2 regions of the Paenarthrobacter sp. E2MeOHC11 genome follow, and region 2 is predicted to be linked to the other one. Evidence: predicted binding sites of a transcription regulator. Region 2 holds the regulator's gene; the other holds the start of a gene.
The links. Region 2 encodes LexA, which represses DNA repair genes until DNA is damaged. Its sites were predicted from a motif close to TCGAACANNTGTTCGA; they were not measured.
Positions count from the first base shown of each region.

Region 1: a site for LexA is predicted at 2,810-2,825, ahead of ACSSVG_RS02670 (Y-family DNA polymerase). Genes of this name have one in related genera too.

Region 1 is NZ_CP196673.1:603,496-608,060, forward strand. Features, by position in the region: gene cobA (uroporphyrinogen-III C-methyltransferase) at 1-248, shown strand, start outside; gene ACSSVG_RS02665 (uroporphyrinogen-III synthase) at 261-1,418, shown strand; gene ACSSVG_RS02670 (Y-family DNA polymerase) at 1,447-2,745, opposite strand; gene ACSSVG_RS02675 (hypothetical protein) at 2,943-3,140, opposite strand; gene ACSSVG_RS02680 (LexA family protein) at 3,205-3,636, opposite strand; gene ACSSVG_RS02685 (hypothetical protein) at 3,795-4,565, opposite strand, start outside.
Region 2 is NZ_CP196673.1:352,112-356,676, forward strand. Features, by position in the region: gene hisB (imidazoleglycerol-phosphate dehydratase HisB) at 1-360, opposite strand, end outside; gene ACSSVG_RS01600 (histidinol-phosphate transaminase) at 407-1,525, opposite strand; gene ACSSVG_RS01605 (LysM peptidoglycan-binding domain-containing protein) at 1,604-1,963, opposite strand; gene lexA (transcriptional repressor LexA) at 2,309-3,052, shown strand; gene ACSSVG_RS01615 (ATP-dependent DNA helicase) at 3,140-4,565, opposite strand, start outside.

The DNA.
Region 1 (4,565 bases), 250 kb from region 2:
TGGCGGCAGGCCTGCGTCGGGCCGGGATGAATTCGGACATGCCCATGGCCGTCGTTGAACGTGGCTACCGTCCGGGACAGCGCACCACCATCGCTGATCTGGGTACGATCGAAACTGCAGCCACCGGCTGCAGCAACCCGGCCGTTCTGGTCATCGGCGAGGTGGTCCGGGTGGCTGAAGCCAACCGCAATCATGCTGAAGCATCCGCTGAACTGAGCCGCCTCGCGGCTTCGCTCCTTGAAGCCTGAAGGTAAGAACACATGACTGTTGCACGCGCCCTCGAAGTCCACGACGCCACCGCCGCTCCGGGAGTATCCGAAGCGGCCGATGCGCCGCTGGATGGCTTCCGAATCGGCGTCACCTCGCACCGCCGTTCCCGTGACCTCATTGAGGCATTGGAGCGCCGCGGTGCGAGCGTGTTGCACGCCCCCGCTCTGAAGATCGCTCCTGTGCAGGAAGACATGGTCCTCATCGAGGACACCCGCACCATCATTGCGGCAAAGCCGGACATTTGTATCGCCACCACGGCTTACGGAATGCGCCGCTGGTGCGAGGCCGCGGACTCGTTCGGCATCGGCGAGCAACTCCTGGAAACCCTGTCCGCTTGCCGCATGTTCGTCCGTGGCCCCAAGGCCCGCGGTGCCGTGCGCGCTGCCGGTCTTGCCGACGTCGGAATCAGCAGTGACGAAACCACGGCCACGCTGGTGGACATGCTGCTGGCCGAAGGCGTTCGTGGCAAGATCGTGGCCGTGCAGCTGCACGGATACACCGACGTCCGCCAGCTGGAGCGGCTCCGCATGTCCGGCGCCACGGTCCTGACGGTGACCCCGTACCGCTGGGTGAAGCCCGACGGCGAGGACAAACTGCCGCGCCTGATCGAAGCCGTGGTGGGCGGGAACCTCGATGTACTGACGTTCACCAGCGCCCCCGCGGTGGATGCCATGTGGAGCACCGCTCACGAAATGGGCCTCTACCGGCAGCTCATCGAAGCCCTTAAGGGGCCGGTGACTGTTGCCGCGGTGGGGCCAGTCACCGCACAGCCACTGGTCGACGCCGGGCTGACGCCCCTTATCCCCGACCGCTACCGGATGGGTGCTTTGATCCGCTTGGTGACGGAGCACCTGTCCCTGAACCACGTGCGCCGTTTGGAAACCAAGAGCGCAACGATCGAGCTGCGTGGGCGCTGCCTGCGGATCAACGGTGAGGTGGTGGACCTTGCACCGGCCCCCCTCCTGCTGCTGCGGGCCCTGCTCGGCGCGGGCGGAGCGGTATTGTCCAGGGAAGCGCTCTCGGACCTGTTGGACCTGCGTGGCTCCGTGCACGCCCTGGACATGACAGTCAGCAGGCTGCGGTCCTCGCTGCCGGATGGCAAGCTCGTGGAGACCGTCGTGAAGCGCGGTTACCGGCTGCGGGCGTAGGTCCTCCGCTTCCTCGACCCCTGCCACGCTACGCCGCCTTCACCAGGGGAAGTTCGTCCCAGTTGGTGGTGTAGCGGGGGCTGAGCATGTCCCGTTTCATGGACCAGTCCGGGCCGCCCTTAATGCCGGCGTGGCCCAGGCCGATGGAGCCCCGGCCATACCGCTTGCTGACTTGCTCCAGCAGGGGGCCGATGCCGCGCTCCTCATGACGGTTCTCGAAGATCTCCAACGGTTTCTGGTTGCCGCTGGGACGGAGGTCCGTGACCATGATTCCGGCTTTGGCATACTTCACGCCTTCCTGGATTTTGGGGACCAGCGCGTGTGCGGCCTTGGTGAGGAGCACGGGGTCCGACGTGGGCATGGGCAGCCTCACGGTGACCGTGGGAAAGGACTTATCGTTCGGGTTGTAGACGGACGTCGCGGCAAACGCTGTTAGGAGCTTGGCCTGAAGATCGTGCTTGGCCAGCCTGGCACTGGCCATTTGACCGTAGACGCTGAGCACCTGCCGCAGCTGGTCCGTCGTCGTAATCGGTGTGGAGAACGAGCGGGAGAAGATCAGTTGGTCCCGGCCGACTCTCTCTTCCTCCATGGGAATACAGGGCGTGCCTTGGAGTTCCAGGACGGTTCGCATCATGACAATCGAGAACTTGTCCCGCAAAGCAATCGGGTCGGCGCGGACCAGGTCCAGGATTGAGAAGATTCCCAGGGCGTTCAGGCGCTTGGTAAGCCGCGTTGCCACACCCCAGATTTCAATGACGGACAGCCGTGCCATGAGAGCTTCGCGTTGGGCTTCGGGGACCGAGTCCCAGCGGCATACGCCGTGGAAGGCTGGATTGTGCTTAGCCCATTTGTTGGCGAGCTTGGCCAGGGTCTTGGTGCGGGCGATTCCGACACAGACCGGAACCCCCACATGCCGTTGGCAGGCTGCCTTGATGGTGCTTCCCAGCTCCAGCAAGTCCTGCGGTTGTCCCCTGACTCCGAGAAACGCCTCGTCAATGGAGTAGACCTCCTGCCATGCCGAGTAGCGGGCCAGGAGCTCCATGACCCGGGAGCTGATGTCGCCGTACAGTTCATAGTTGCTGGAGAGCGCTATCAGCCCCCATTCCTTGGCCCGTGGGGCGATCTTGAACCACGGCTCCCCCAGCCCAATGCCCAGCTTCTTGGCTTCCGGCGACCTGGTCACGGCGCAACCGTCATTGTTGGACAACACAATCAATGGCTTGCCCTCCAGCGCGGGGTTGAATGCCCTCTCCGCCGACGCATAGAAGCAGTTGATATCCACATGGGCAATCTCTTGCATTTGATGCATGAGAGCTGGCTTGGACATCATTCTCCTTGCGTTCGCCACTAGCACGCATGCCCGCAATCATCACGCAGGACACCCCATGCATTCGAATATATCTTCGAATGCATCAACTGTACCGCCGACCGGCGACAAGAAACCGCGTTGCAGCAGCGACCGAACTCCGCCCACAACATCAGCTCCAGTTCGATATCAACCTGCCGCTGATCACACCGCTTGGGTTAGTCGTGGGCGGGTTCGCCACTGACTTGGTGGTCGGCGTGGTTGATGGTCTCCTGGATGAGCCGGAGTTTGGCGAGTTGCCAAAGAAGGTTGAGGCGGGTCGGTTCGGCCAGCATCCGAAGTGTCACGGCTGCGATTTCGAGCAGTTCCGGCCCGGACTGACACCATCGAGGAGTAGACCCATCCTTCAAGTGCATATGTCGCGTTTGTGCACTCAAAGATAGAACGGATCAACTCGGGGATCAACGGGGGCGGCAACAGCTAGATGTGATGCAGGCACGTGGTTGCAACGCCCCAGATGGTCAGCTCAGACATTGCCGGCACGCGAATGTCCGGGTACTTGGGATTGTCCGCCTGGAGGATCACCCCTGAGGGCGTGACGCGGAGCCTCTTGATGGTCAACTCACCGTCAAGGACAGCCACGACGACGGACCCGTCCTTGGGCTCCAGCGCCCGGTTAACGATCAACTCGTCCCCGTCGCTGATCCCGGCACCCTCCATGGATTGCCCCGTCACCCTCACCACGAAAGTGCTGGTGACATCCTTGATCAGGTGCTCATTGAGATCGATCCTGCCGTCAAAGTAGTCCTGGGCAGGCGATGGATACCCTGCCGCCACCGGGATTGGAGCCAGCAGTACCGACATCAGGGAAAAGCCCGCATCTATCACGCGGGGGCCGACGATCACGCCCACAACACACCTTTATTCGAATATATGTTCGATACTTGAGTGTACAGCGGTTGGCGGACATTGTTCGATCTCCACCCGAAACCTACCCGCGGAACCGTGAAATCGCGGGCCGGAGATGGCATGGCTGCTGGTCCCCGCTGGGGCGGGGAAGGCAGATAGAGCTATCCGCCGGTTCCCGGCCGGGCTGGTGCTGTGATCTCGCGCGCGGGCAGGACGGCGGCGTCCAGGATGGTACGGTTCCCGAGCGGCCGTTCGAGATCGACAGCGAAGGGCGTCGCCGGGTTTCCCTGACAGGTGGCCCACTGCGCCCCGGCGGGCTGCACCCCCAGGACGACCTCGACCGTGGACTCTGTTTCGACGAGCTTGACGACGTCAATCCGGCCTTCGGCGTTCTTCCCGGAGTTGCAGTCGAACTCCGTGACGAGGAGAGCCACGCGATCGGACTCAGGGGCCGGCGGCAACGAGGGATCAAGAGTGACTGCGCCGGCTCTCAGCTCGCCAAGGTCCAGCGTGGGCGTGCAGGTCGATGACTCGACGACCGCCCATACCGGTTTACCTGGTTCCGATGCCATGGAGTGGGTGGAAATGACGATATACATGTAGTCGCGGACATCGCCGTGGCCGTGATCCTGGGGAGCTGCGAGTTTGTTCATGAGCATCACACGATCGCTGCTCTCCTGCGCAATCAGCCAGGTGACCGGGTCAAAAGCCGAGACCCCACGGCCGGCGAGAGCCGGGGCGGCCTCCGGGCCGAGCTCGCTGGCCGGTCGTGGATTGTCCAGCGCCTGACGCGAAACCTCGTTGCCTTGGCACAGCACAACTTCCGGTCGGATTTCCGGGGTTGGGCTCCCGGCGGACGGCAGGCTGGCAGACGGCAGGCCGGCGGCCGGCTGTCCGAGCGATGCGCACCCCGTTCCCAACAGCATCAGGGC
Region 2 (4,565 bases):
GGAAACATCCACGACGGCGTGGGCCAGGGCTTCATCCAAGGGAACCGTAGCTTCGCCAAAGCGGCGAATGCCGGCCTTGTTGCCCAAAGCAGTGCGCAGGACTTCGCCGAACGTAATGGCCACGTCTTCCACCGTGTGGTGGGCATCGATGTGGGTATCGCCAGTGGCCTTGACGGTCATGTCAATCAACGAGTGCTTGCACAGCGCGGTCAACATGTGGTCATAGAAAGGCACAGAGGTGCTGATGTCCGAGACACCGGACCCGTCCAGGTTGATCTCCACCAGGACGGAGGATTCACTGGTGGTGCGCTCCATGCGCGCGGTGCGGGCAGCGGACGGCGTGGCGCCGGTTTCGCTCATTGGGACGTCCTTATACACGAAGAGTGGGTTGGGTCTATGGACAAGTTTAGGCGCGCTGTGGCGGCTGGCCGTCCAGCAGCGCTTCCAGCGCCTCAAGGAAGGCCGTGGTTTCCGGCTCGGTCCCTGCGGTGACCCGCAAGTGTCCGGGAATGCCGACGTCGCGAACCAGCACACCCGCGTCAAGCAGGCCTTGCCAGATGGCGTGCGGGTTCTCGAGCCCGCCAAAGAACACATAGTTGGAGTCCGAGGCTGAAGGCTTGAGACCCATGCGCAGGAGTTCAGTCACGATGCGGTCGCGTTGGACCTTGATGTCCTCGACGTCGGCCATGAGGGCCTCGCGGTGGTTGAGGGCCGCCAGGGCAGTTGCCTGAGTAACAGCCGACAGGTGATACGGGAGGCGGACCAACCTGATGGCGTCTGTAACCTCGGGTGCTGCGGCCATATAGCCCAGCCGGGCGCCCGCGAGGGCGAAGGCCTTGCTCATGGTGCGGGAAACGATCAGACGCTCGCGCCCGGGCAGCAAGGTCAGGGCACTTGGCGTGTTGTCATGGGCGAACTCGTGATAGGCCTCGTCGACGATCACGATGGCCTGGCTGGCTTCCCCGGCCTCGTAAACGGCCTCAACAACTTCCAGGCCCAGGCCTGTTCCGGTGGGGTTGTTGGGCGAGCACAGGAACACAATGTTGGCTCCTGTTTCACGAACCTGCGCTGCCGCCGACGCCGCATCCAAACCGTAATCCTCTGCCCGGACTCCGCGTACGTATTCGGTATCCGTGCCACTGGCCAGCAGGGGGTACATCGAATACGTGGGCGGGAATCCGAGTGCCTTCCGACCGGGTCCGCCGAATGCTTGGAGGATCTGCTGCAGGACCTCATTTGAACCATTGGCGGCCCAAATGTTGTCCGGGGTGAGATCGTGGCCAAGGTATTCGGCCAAGGACTCGCGCAGTTCAGTGAACTCCCGGTCCGGGTAGCGGTTCAGCCCCGTGGCCGCGGCGGCAACGGCTTCCGTGATGGCCGCCTGGACGTCCGCGGGAACGCCATGAGTGTTCTCGTTGACATTGAGCAGGATAGGAACGTCAAGCTGCGGTGCGCCATAAGGGCTCAGTCCACGCAGGTTGGTCCGGAGGGGTAGTCGGTCTAGTCGCTCAAGCTGGTCACTCACCAAGACAGTTTAAGGGGCTACCGGGACTGCCGAGTAACTGTGACGCCGCGCCACCGGATCCAGCCACGGTGGAACGCGCTAGCTTGCCGGGACGAACAAACGCTGCCCGGGCTGGATCCGGCCACCATGGAGGTCGTTGAGCTGAATGATCTCGGAGATGACATCCCTGGGATCGCGCTCCGGAGCAGCTGCGCCGGCGATACCCCACAGCGACTGCCCGGGCTGGACCGTCACGGTCACCGCGACCGGCGGCTGGAGCTGCGCCTGCGAGTCCGAGGCCTTGGCAGGGGACGTAATGAAACCGGCCAGGCTCAGCAGCGCAGCCACCAGCAGCATTGCGGGGATGCCAAAGAAGACCATCCGACCCCGGCGGGTAAGACGCAGGCGCGTCGGCGCCTGGGTAGTGCGGAAATCAGCGAACGTAGTGATTGCGGACATGAGCTGAGCCCTTCTGAGCTATTGCCTTGCGCCGGATTCCGGTACATGGCTGCCAATTCTTTGTGTTCCCCTCCCCCGATCCCGGATGTTCGAACACTCTGTTCGAACATCCGTCATCCGGTTCGGGTTTATAGAACACATATTCGAACCTTGCTATGACATTTTTAGCACTTATCAACGAACGGTGTCGAGACTCGCTAGAACAAATGTTTGATAAACGCCTGTGCCTGCCCTACGTTTGAGTGAAGAAACAGCACTGTTTCAGTGGAACAGGAGGGTCTGACATTTTTTGCAGACCCGACACCCCTGGATCGTTCCGGGGCGAATGGAAAGGCACTGGCGAACATGGCAGCGAAAGCCACAGGCGGCGGGGCACCCCTGCGGAGCCAACAGCCTCAAAAGAGTCCCAAGAGCCTGACTGTCCGGCAGAAAAAAATTCTGGAGACCATCCAACGCTCGGTGAATGACAATGGGTATCCGCCAAGCATGCGTGAGATCGGTGACACCGTCGGCCTGGCAAGTTTGTCGAGTGTCACGCATCAGCTTTCCCAGCTCGAGAAGCTCGGCTATCTGCGCAGGGACCCCAAGCGTCCCCGTGCCATGGAAGTCCTGATGCCGTTGACGTTGGATGGCGGACCAATTCCCGGCGTCGAAGCCCCTGCGACGCTGCGCAGCGCGGGTGGCCTTGCCGTCACGGAGCTGGCCAGCGCCAGCGATACTGCCATGGTTCCCCTGGTGGGCCGGATCGCTGCAGGCGGCCCCATCCTGGCTGACCAGGCAGTGGAAGACGTCTTGCCCCTTCCCAGGCAACTTGTGGGCCACGGCGAACTGTTCATGCTGAAGGTGGCAGGCGACTCAATGATTGATGCCGCCATCTGCGACGGTGACTGGGTTGTTGTGCGCCGCCAGAACGACGCCATCAACGGCGACATCGTGGCCGCACTGCTGGATGACGAGGCTACCGTCAAGACGTTCCGTCAGCGCGATGGCCACACGTGGTTGCTGCCCCAGAACACCCAATACGAGCCAATCCTTGGCGACCAAGCCACCATCATGGGCAAGGTTGTCTCTGTTCTGCGTTCCCTGTAGGTGCCCACTAGGTAGGTACCCCAAGCCTCCTGGGCGGCTTTTGCCGCACCCAGGAGGCTTTGTTGGCCCCACGAGGCATTGTTGGACCTAGGAGGCCTTGGCGGAGCCCAGGCGTTCCAGCACGCCGCGCACAACCGCCCTGTCCGTCGTCGCCCAGAACGGCGGAAGCGCAGCCCTCAGAAAACCGCCGTAGCGTTCCGTCGACAGCCGTGAGTCAAGCACGGCCACGACTCCCTTGTCTCCCGTTGAACGGATAAGGCGCCCAGCGCCTTGTGCCAAGCGGATGGCGGCATGCGTTGCTGACACGGCCATGAAGCCATTCCCGCCCGACTGGGCGACTGCCCGGGAGCGGGCAGTCATCAGGGGATCGTCGGGGCGCGGGAAGGGAATGCGGTCAATCACCACCAGGCGGCACGAACCACCCGGCACGTCGACGCCCTGCCAGAGTGACATGGTGCCAAACAGGCAAGTGTCCGGCTCATCTGCGAATTGCTTCACAAGGGCAGCCATGGTGGATTCGCCCTGGCAGAGAATGTCCATGTCAAGGCGCAGCCGCATGGCGTCGGCGGCTTCTTCGGCAGCTCGCCGCGAAGAGAAGAGACAAAGCGCTCCCCCGCCGGATGCCCGGATGAGGTCTTCGAGCTCATCGAGAGCCTCGGGCGAGGTCCCACGCCCCGGCTTGGGCAAGTGCTTGGCAACATACAGCACCCCCTGTTTGGGGTAATCAAAGGGCGATCCAACATCAATCCCGGTCCAGCTCGGGGCGCCGTCGCCGATGAGGCCCAGACCTCCAGCCGCCGGTTCGAAGGCAGAGCCAATCGCCAGCGTGGCGGAGGTGAGCACCACGGTGTGGCCCTCGAAGAGGCCTTCGCGCAGCCGTCCCGCGACGCTGAGTGGCGCGATGTTGATCAGTGCCGGTGCCGTTTCATCAGGCTGCGAGTAACCCTGTTGGGGGTCGAAGGTGCTGTTGCGGGAAAACCAGACCACTTCCCGGTTCTCCTTGGCGGCCAGCATCCGCTCGCACAATTCAAGAATGAGCATGAGCCGTGAGCGAGCGAGCTGCCTGCCGCCGTCGACCGCGTTGGAAGAGTCGGTCTTGGAATCTGAGAGCGCCGCGCGGGTCGCATCGCGTAACTGGTCAAGGCAGTCAAGCTGTTCGTCGTTGAGCCCACTGGCCAGCAACCCGTTGGGCACCCCTGCGATGGCCATGTCCAGGCGCTCCGCCGCAGCGTTGAGGGCATCCACCGTGATGGCGGTGTGCTTGCGTGCGCTTGACGCCGCGGCATGAACCATGGCCACAGACAACTGGCCCGAGACCGCGCCGGTCACGCGATCCTGCAGCTCGTGTGCCTCGTCCACCACCACGACGTCATACTCAGGCAACACAGCCAGCCCTTCAAAGGCGCTGACGGCAAGCATGGCGTGGTTGGTGACGACGACGTCGGCCTCACCCGCGCGGGACCGCGCCAACTCACTGAAGCACTCTTCAGCCACCGGACACTTCTGCGCGCCG